Regions from separate parts of the Paenibacillus sp. SEL3 genome, predicted to be linked through region 2. Evidence: riboswitches for the same ligand, from Rfam matches in the RefSeq annotation. Region 2 holds a riboswitch; each other region holds the start of a gene.
What was found. A riboswitch is a leader RNA that binds a small molecule or an ion and turns the genes downstream of it on or off. The one in region 2 is predicted to bind cyclic di-AMP.

Region 1 (3,279 bases), 1.8 Mb from region 2:
TCATGCATATTATTGACCGAACCTGTCGTTGCCGCTGTTGTGACCGCAGTGAATAAAGCCGATTGTCCAATACCGAAACGAACCTCTTTCCCTTCCATGCTTCCCTGAGAAGCATCCACACCCAGTGTCTGGATTAACGGATTACCTGTCTTCTCAGACACATACGTAATGGATAGAAAAATTAGAAACAATACCATCATGGAGCTAAAAATAATCCAGCCCTGCTTACGATTACGGGCAAACAATCCAAAGGTATACGGCAACGAAGCCGGCATTACCCACATTGCCAAAATTTCCAGCACGTTCGTCCAAGGACTTGGATTCTCAAAAGGATGCGCAGAGTTAGCTCCCGCATAACCGCCTCCGTTCGTCCCCAAATGCTTGATGGACTCCAGAGAAGCAATAGGTCCCATAGAAATTTGCTGTTGTGTTCCGCTAAGCGTCGTAAGATCCGCCGTAGGCTGTAGCGTCTGTGGTATCTTCAATCCCACCAGCACCAGCGTAAGCACAAAGGCCAGCGGCAGGAAAATCCTTATAATAGCTTTAATAAAATCTTGAAAGAAATTGCCCATCCCTTCACCGCGCCGCGTCAATCCTCTCATAAAAGCCGCAGCAACCGAAAAACCGGAAGCAGCCGAAGTGAACATCATCATCGTGACGAACGCCATCTGTGTCAGATACGTAAGCCCGCTTTCTCCGCTATAATGTTGGAGATTCGTATTCGTCATAAAGCTGATTACCGTATTAAAAGCTAGTGATGCTTCCATATTACTGTTTCCAGCCGGATTACCGGGAAGCATTCCCTGTAAACGCAACAGCAAGTAGCTGATTGCCACAAGCACGACGTTCGTAGCAATGAAACTCATAACATACGTAGTCCAACGCATGCTCTCCACTTTCTTCAAGCCTACTACCTTATAAATCAGCTTTTCTGTTCTGCCAAAAATCCGATCCGTCCGATTCGGTTCATTCGAGAATACATGATACATATATGTACCCATTGGCTTTACCAAGAGCAGCAATATAACGATCACAATTCCAATTTGAAGCAGCTCCATCCTCTATTCCTCCTTCAAAATGCTCCTGCGTTTGGAACAACAGACCCGATTAGACCATCTATGAAGTGCACACGTTTGCGAAAACCTGCTACCAATGATGCTTTAATGCTCAGATCTGTTGTTCTTCGCCCGCTCTATCCCTACAAGTGACTAGAACTTTTCAGGGTTCAGGAGTGCGTAGATTAAATACATAAACACAATAGCCGTAAGCCCGAGTATAACGATCATCCTCTTCGTCCTCCTTTAGAGGTCTGCGCATCACACCAGCGTACAAACAGCAGTATCACTCCATAACTCACAGCCATGACGAGCAGCATGTATATATCCATCATGTTTATACCCTCCGTATCGATCCTCAGATCGCCATTCTTATTCCATCATAAAATCATAAAACAACTATGTCATAAGTGCTTATCCGTTCAGCAGAAAACCCACCTCTCCGTTCAATGTGTAGATCACATGGTCCGCTCCCAATCCCCGATAAATTCCTTGTGGATTACAGCCGTGTGTAATAACATAGATCGATTCCGATGTTAGTGGTCGACATATTTGCAGGAAACGGCAAGTCAGATTCAAGCTGTTCTCGAACAAATACACACTACCAATTTCTTTTTTTGGAAAATTCCATTTTCCCGCTTGCATGGTATTGATGCGGACAATGTGCTCCACACCCATTTTTTTGAGCTGTCGTTCCTCCTGGGCGCTATTCGTGAGAACTGCAAACGCCAATTTTTTGAAAATAAGCAATTTCACAAAACTTCTGCCCGCTTCATTCGGTGCAGTGACAATAATTAACCGACCTTCCATCAGTAGCTCCTCTCCCGGTATAAAAAGACAACAAAAAGAAGCCGAAGGAAAAAGGCTTTCCTCCGGCTTCTGACATATCCATGATAAAATAAACCATGGCTGCACACGGCGGTTTGTTGCCTCTCCCTGTACGCTTACGAGGTTAGCTGTCGGATTCGGACGTGAGAGTCGCCCTATTTCTGGCACTTGACCGGAAAATTCACCCCATGAGACACACGGCTTCCAAAGCCGTACAGTCTCGATTGGTTCCCCCGCTTTTGCAACTGCAAAATTCAGCGCTATAGACATTTCGTTGTTGCTTCATTCAAGTTAATTTGAAATTACGTCTTGAATCATACACCCGCGCATGGAAGACTGTAAAGCTCAACTGCAGGGTTATAAATCGGGCTTTAGAGCATAGAAGATTAATAATAACGCTTACAATGCAACTATGCTTCTCACATCTCCTTTAATCTCTGTTTTTCATCCCTTTTTGAAAATGACAAGCATGTCAATATTGGCGTAGGGTAAAGCGTTATTGGCCTTTTTTTGTAAAAAGAGAAGAAAATACGCTATATGTACCAGCTAAACACCGATTGAACCCGCTTTTATAAGAAGAAACACCTTAATTCGCTCCATTTGCGGTGCGATTTACTGTTTTGAGCAAAATACGATTTTACAGCGCCTGAAGGCTTTATACAGCTTTTCCAGGCTTGCAACCCTTCTTTAAATTGTCTAAAATTTAATTGCTGAATATTGAATGAGGAGAGATGCTATGACCGTTTATGAATATGATGCGCAAACCCTGCAAGGGAAACAAATTCCGTTATCCACATTTGAAGGGAACGTTCTTCTTATCGTGAACACTGCCAGCAAATGTGGGTTAACCCCCCAATACAAAGCGCTACAAGAGCTATATGACCAGTATCATGAACAGGGGCTCGAAATTTTGGGATTTCCCAGCAACCAGTTTGCCAAACAAGAGCCAGGTTCCAATGAGGAGATCTCCGAGTTTTGCCAGATCAATTATGGTGTCACCTTTCCGATGTTCGCCAAGACAGATGTCAATGGCGATCAAGCACACCCCTTATTTCGCTACCTGACCCAAACAGCTCCGGGGGTATTAGGGTCCAAAGCGATCAAATGGAATTTCACTAAATTCTTAATTACAAGAGAAGGTAACGTATTTAAGCGCTATGCACCGCAAACCACGCCAGATAAGCTGGCGGGAGATATAGAGAAGCTTTTGCAGCAAAACTGATATTCTTCATTATCACAGTTAATAAACGACCTGTTGCAACCGTGGCTTCCGTGGCTAAAGAATATAACGAAAAATGCTTAATAAAAAAAAGCATCCTTTCACGTAAACCGTGTCAGGATGCTTTTTTAACTAGATCTTGCATATAATGCGGTCGAGAGGACTCGAACCTCCACG
Region 2 (3,279 bases):
ACATATGCCGTACAGGGGAGTGTTGCCATGCTTGGCACTGTTACTAGCATTTTCAAGTTTACCCGTTCACGCGGATGCGCCTCCCAAGATCGGAACGCCCCATCCCAAGGAAGCAGCTGTTGCTTCTTCTGTACATCTGAGTACAGATCGAGCTACTCCTACATTAGCAATGTTGCGTAAAAAACATGCGGACATTTTTAAAATGTGCGGCCCACACACCCGCCAAATTGCCTTAACCTTTGATGATGTGCCCGATTCTAGGTATACGCCGCAGGTTTTGGACGTATTACACGCCAACGGCATCAAAGCCACCTTTTTCATCGTCGGTCACCGTGCGGAAAAGCATCCGGGGATTATACGTCGTATTATCCGTGAAGGCCATGCTATAGGAAATCATTCCTATACTCATCCGGATTTTAGGAAGGCTACACCAGAACGCTTTCGCAACCAGATTACAAAAACAGAACGTATTTTACAAGCCAGCGCAGGTTTTCGCCCCAAGTTGATTCGTCCACCCTACGGTGAAATTACAGAGCCTCAAATAAAGTGGGCACGTCGTCATGGCTACATGATTGTCAACTGGAATGTAGACTCTCTCGACTGGAAGGGACTAAGTAAAACACAAATTCAGCGAAATGTGATTCCAGCTACAGGGCCTGGCTCTATTATTTTAATGCACGCTGGTGGAGGTCAAAGTTCCAACTTGCAAGGCACTATCCAAGCTTTGCCGGGTCTAATTCACTCTCTAAAAGCTAAGGGCTACAAATTTGTGACAGTCCCCCGGCTACTCCACACATCGGAACGAAAATAACAGTATGTTTATAATTGAGGTCCAAGCTAAAGCAACGTAAAAAGGCTGTCTTACCAGCAGAAGTATTCTGCTCGTCAAGACAGCCTTTTTACGGATAGGACCTGATAAGAGTCCGACCTAGATATATACGGATATAGGCGTTATGTTTACATAATATATATTATGTTTAATTAAACTGTATATACGTACAATGCTATTTATCAATAACGTACAGCTTCACATTTTGAAATCCAAAGTCGTTCACAAATGATTTGTTGCCTGGAATAAAGATATCAATCCGCTTTCCTGTAATGGCGCTGCCCTGATCGCGAGCGACAGCTACAAAAGAATGATCCGGCAAACCTGGATGGGAGTAGCCTGTAACCAGTACTTTCGTGCCCATCGGAATGACGTTAGGATCTACCGCAATTGTACCTAGTTTAAGCGGATTGCCGTAGTAGTCCACTGCGCCCCATTTACCATTCTCATCGGCTGCGGCAGAATACGCTGAAGCCTTAACGTCAACTATTTTGCTATAGTTGAATGTTTTACCCCAAGCTTCAATCGTTGGCGCCTCATTCGCTGCTGCTTTCTCCGTAAGAAGCTGCGGCTTCGATTCCGAAGCTGCCTTTACACTTTTTTCGCCAGGCACCTTAATTTGCAGACCTGCATATATATTGCTGGAGGCAATGTTTGGGTTAGCCTTTGTTAGCTCGTCTACCGATACTCCATAACGTTGAGCAAGCAAAAAGAAGGTATCGCCCTCTTTGGCAGTGTGAAGCGAGGCAGCATCCGCTATTCCAGCTGTCTGTGCCAACCCTGCAATAGCTGCGGCAAGCACCGCAATTTTCATCGTTTTACCAATATGTTTTAAATGTTTCAAAGATATGTACCTCCTCTTTTATGCCTGCGAAGTTAGCTGTCGGATTCGGACTCAGGAGAAGCCCTATGCTTGTGCAATTCACCCCTAGGCATATTCCTCATCGTCTTATGACGTATCGGAATGGCTGCCGTTGTTACGTCCCCCGCACTTCCCATAGTTTGGGCCAGCATTTCAGCGCTTGTCTAACCGCATGCTGTCCCGGTAAGTTTTGGCTTACTGCATAATATCACAATTTTGTAACCTTATCCGCATGAAAATGTTGGGAACCCTGAACATCATACTACACTCGTTACAATTTTGTCATTAAGAAATCGATATTTGTTACGAAAGTATGGGGAAATGGTGACAAAATAAGAAAAGCCCTCCGTCAACGGAGAGCTTTTTTATGATTAGACCAGCACTTTCTTACAATACTTTGGCAAGAAAATCACGAGTGCGATCATGGCTTGGAGTGCCAAATACCTGGTCTGGTGCACCCTGCTCCACAATTTGACCGTTATCCATAAAGATAATTCGATCGCCTACCTCGCGGGCAAAGCCCATTTCATGCGTTACAATTACCATTGTCATACCGCCTTCGGCGAGCTTCTTCATTACATCCAGAACCTCTCCAACCATTTCAGGGTCCAATGCAGAAGTCGGCTCATCGAACAGCATTACGTGCGGCTGCATGGCCAAAGCACGCGCAATCGCAATACGTTGCTTCTGACCACCGGATAGCTGGTTCGGATAGGTATTCTTCTTATCCTCGAGCCCCACGGTACGCAGGAGTTCTAATGCAATTTTTTCCGCTTCCTTACCTGACTGTTTTCTAACCTGCGTCGGTGCAAGCGTCAGGTTCTGCAACACTGTTTTGTGTGGGAACAGATTAAAATGCTGGAACACCATCCCCATTTTTTCCCGGGTTACATTAATATTATGACCACGAGCTGTAATCGGCTCGCCCTCAAATAAAATCTCCCCATCCGTCGGCTGTTCTAACAGATTCATACAACGCAAAAACGTACTCTTCCCCGAACCGCTGGGACCGATGATAACGACAACTTCTCCTTTGGCGATATCTATATCAATGCCTTTTAAAATCTCATTCTTGCCGAACGATTTACGCAATTGTTTAACGGTGATCACTGGCTCTCAACTTCCTTTCCCATAAACCAAGCAGCTTAGACAAGCTGAATGTCATTACAAAATAAATAGCGGCTGTGATTATGAACGGACTTAATCCTTCGTAGGTAATATTCTTAATGACCTGGGCTTGATACATAATATCCACCATACCAATAGTCGAAATAATGGAGGATTCTTTAATAATTGTAATAAACTCATTACCTATAGCAGGCAAAATAGATTTAAACGCTTGTGGCAAAATGACGTGACGCATAGCTTTGCCTCGTCCCATACCCAATGAGCGTGCGGCCTCCATCTGTCCACGGTCTACTGCCTGGATACCTGCACGGAAAATTTCAGCCAGATATGCCGAGCTATTCAGAGACAATGTGATTATACCGGACTGGAGTGGAGTAAAATTGACACCCAGCGTCAAAGCAATCCCGTAGTGAATGATCATGAGCTGCACCAGCATAGGTGTGCCACGCAGGATCTCCAC
Region 3 (3,279 bases), 3.1 Mb from region 2:
TATTTCTATGGAATGGTAGCCAATAATGAATTTGAGGAGCCGTGGCTGGATGAAGGCTTCACCTCCTATGCAGAGGAGCGACTTATGGAGCAAGAATATGGGCTTACCCCCAACTTGCCATTACAATCGGGACAGGTATCCTCCCCACAGCCGCTAAACCGTGAGTCATGGAAGTACGGCTCGGCTGCTGAGTACGCGCAAAATGCCTACTCTCGAGGCAAGCTGGTACTACGGGGCATTGAACGTCAGGTGGGTATGAAAAAAATGGATCGCATTATGCGGACCTACGTCCAGACGTACCGATTTAAGCATCCGTCCTCACAGGATTTTCAACGTATCGTGGAGAGAGTCACCGGACGCTCATGGAGCCACTATTTTGAACAGTATGTATATGACGGCCAGATGGCGGACTTTTCAGTGGATCACATCACAAACCACAAGCTGGAGAATGGATATGAAGCAGTCGTGACGGTCAGCAAAAAAGGGGCGGATTATCCCAAGATCCCTGTCCAATTTACCTTCAAGGATGGAACCACGAAATTCAAGGCTTGGGACGGTGCGGGCAAAAGCACAACTTTTCGGATCAAAAGTACTTCTCCCGTTTCCTATGTAACCCTTGATCCCCTATATACCATTGCACTGGAGAACAAGCATATTAACAATACCCTAAAAGCCGAATTGGACGAAAAGCAACAAACCCGTTGGAGTATAAGTGTAACCAAGCTGTTGGAGACACTGCTTGGAAGTCTGTCATGGTGAGGTGTCTATAGATGCGGACTGTTATAAAAGAGGGCTGGGCGCTGGTGCGCATACGATTCTATATCGTTATCATTTTATTTCTGTATCGACTACTGTGGGGGGTGTTTCTCTATCGACTGGTGCAGTCTGCCGTTATCCCGCTATTGCTCCGTTATCCTGATCAGGGTCAAAACGAGCTGGGACAGACCTTGTTTTGGATGGAGAGCCAGATTGCTCTGATGGACAGCCGGGAAGTACATGTGTATTTGTGGATACTACTAGGGGCGACTGTACTACGCATACTAATCACTCCCTTCATTAGAGCCGGAATATATCAAAGCCTGCATACCGATGCGACTGAGCCGCAAAGCCTGTCCTTTTTCAAAGGTATGAAACGCCATGGCATGTCGTCGCTGTTGTATTACATCATCGAGTTGGGACTGCTGCTGATTCCCGCCTTTTGGGTAGTACCGAGACTCTACCCTATTGTAGCAGGTACGCTTCAATCTCCCTCTTACCTGCTGCACTTGTTGCCCTATGCCATGGGATGGATGGCATACGGATGGTTCATTCGGCAGTGCATCCTGTATATGCAACTAGGCACTGTCGGTGGTCACGCCATACTATCGTCCCTGCTCGCCTTCTTTCGCCAGCTTCTCCCAGCTGTCGGTATATCCCTTTTGCTCGGTGCTTGTGTGCTGCTGGTCTTCGGTCTATTTGGCACCGTGGCAATGATTTGGACTGGCATGCTCGCGCTCATTCTCCAACAATCGTATCATTTTGTTACTAGTCTGGTCAGGCTGTGGCATATCAGTTCGCAGTACAGACTATGGCATACCGATATCTCCAGTAGAAGCTAAGCCCTTCCTTTATGTTAATCACTTCATTTCCGTCTGTCGAAAAAACTTTATGCATAACCGCGCAAACGGCACATAACTGAATACTGTTAACAAGATCTGTTCCTGGGACATTAGGAGCAGATTTTTTTTGTAACTTTTTGCAATGAAACATTTGCCAAAGCCAGCCGACTTTGTTACAATAATCGCAGTGAACTGATAGTAACAACTTTGTAATCTTTATTGTAACCTTTATCTCAAAAATATCGTTATTGTGAATACTGCTCTCCAAGGTGCACATCTTAAGTAAAGCCTAATTCCTGGCACCTAGGAAGCGGGGGAACCAGTTTGGGTGAATTGATCTCGCAACAGAGTGGTCATAGGGGAACCTTCTACCGAATCCTTAAGCTAACCTCGCAGGCATTGGAAGGGGTATATTTTTTTTGAAGAAGAAGCTAACGATCGCAGCTATGAGTCTTGCCATTGCCTTTACATCTTTTACATTCGGTGGCGGCAGTGCATTTGCAGACTCCAAGATGGACCAGGTCATCCAAGATGCCAAAGGAACGAACTACAGAAGCGGAGGCACTACACTCGAGGGATTCGATTGCTCCGGCTTCACAATGTATGTATTCAACAAACTGGGAATTAAACTTCCGCATCAATCTGGATCACAATTCAAAATGGGATCTTCTGTATCCCGCGATGAAATGAGGCCTGGGGACCTGGTGTTCTTCAACACCACAGGAAGAGGCATTTCCCATGTAGGTATCTTCGTAGGTGAAGGGAAATTTGCCCACTCCTCGACTTCACGTGGTGTAGTAGTTAGCTCACTGAACGAAAATTATTACGCTAACCGCTATGTCGGTGCAAAAAGAATTATGAGCACAGACGCTTACCATTCTGTAGCTTCAGATATTCCTGATGACGACAACGTAGAATAACTAACGCACAGCAAGCTAACTCTAGCCGCAATTTGATTCTGCCGGAATCGAATTGCGGCTTTTTATGTCCACAACATCAGCAATGATTATCTTTACTGACGAACTGACACCTCAAAAGGTTTCAATTTTAGCGAACATCGTCGGTTTTACCGTCACCGCTGGGGGAGCATATGAGCAGTAATTCCTTCTTATTGAATGTATACCCGTCTTGGGTATAAAATAAACACGCTTGCTATTCCCCTGCGACTTGTCTACAATCTGTTGTTAATGATTGAAGCACCTGTAAAAGGAGGATGGAACACATGCCGGCCTCAATATCCAACTATCGGATCGTACCGATGGACGAGCATCAAGCGGCTGCAATCTGTGAGTGGCGCTATGATCCACCTTATAACATATACGGTTGGCTCCCCTGGGAACAAATGAAGGCGCTTGAAGTCGAATTTGGGAGTCCCACGCTTCGCCAAGAGCAATATGTTGCCGTACTGGATGAAGAGAACAAGCTGACAGGATTTGCTCAATATTTTCCTATGATCGGTGTGACCCGGCTAGGTCTTGGCATGCATCCTGAAAGATGCGGACATGGCAAAGGATCAGATTTTGTCCGTGCCATTGCAGAGGAAGCCCAACGACGCAACCCGAAGAATGAAATTGATCTAGAGGTGCTCACTTGGAATGGGCGTGCTATTCGGGCCTACAAGGCGGCTGGATTTGAGCTTACAGATACCTATGAACGCCAGACTCCCGATGGAAAAAAACCG

Region 1: another riboswitch for cyclic di-AMP. It lies ahead of ACYCS5_RS21505 (hypothetical protein); the one in region 2 lies ahead of ACYCS5_RS28910 (3D domain-containing protein).
Region 3: another riboswitch for cyclic di-AMP. It lies ahead of ACYCS5_RS15305 (C40 family peptidase); the one in region 2 lies ahead of ACYCS5_RS28910 (3D domain-containing protein).

What each region holds. Positions count from the first base shown of each region.
Region 1 is NZ_CM137725.1:4,665,831-4,669,109, reverse strand. It holds gene kdpA (potassium-transporting ATPase subunit KdpA) at 1-1,058, opposite strand, end outside; gene ACYCS5_RS21505 (hypothetical protein) at 1,470-1,865, opposite strand; cyclic di-AMP (ydaO/yuaA leader) riboswitch at 1,981-2,153, opposite strand; gene ACYCS5_RS21500 (glutathione peroxidase) at 2,620-3,105, shown strand; tRNA gene ACYCS5_RS21495 (tRNA-Leu) at 3,252-3,279, opposite strand, start outside.
Region 2 is NZ_CM137725.1:6,424,947-6,428,225, forward strand. It holds gene ACYCS5_RS28905 (polysaccharide deacetylase family protein) at 5-811, shown strand; gene ACYCS5_RS28910 (3D domain-containing protein) at 1,005-1,673, opposite strand; cyclic di-AMP (ydaO/yuaA leader) riboswitch at 1,680-1,848, opposite strand; gene ACYCS5_RS28915 (amino acid ABC transporter ATP-binding protein) at 2,079-2,801, opposite strand; gene ACYCS5_RS28920 (ABC transporter substrate-binding protein/permease) at 2,788-3,279, opposite strand, start outside.
Region 3 is NZ_CM137725.1:3,321,737-3,325,015, reverse strand. It holds gene ACYCS5_RS15315 (M1 family metallopeptidase) at 1-759, shown strand, start outside; gene ACYCS5_RS15310 (hypothetical protein) at 771-1,598, shown strand; cyclic di-AMP (ydaO/yuaA leader) riboswitch at 1,875-2,012, shown strand; gene ACYCS5_RS15305 (C40 family peptidase) at 2,018-2,518, shown strand; gene ACYCS5_RS15300 (GNAT family N-acetyltransferase) at 2,821-3,279, shown strand, end outside.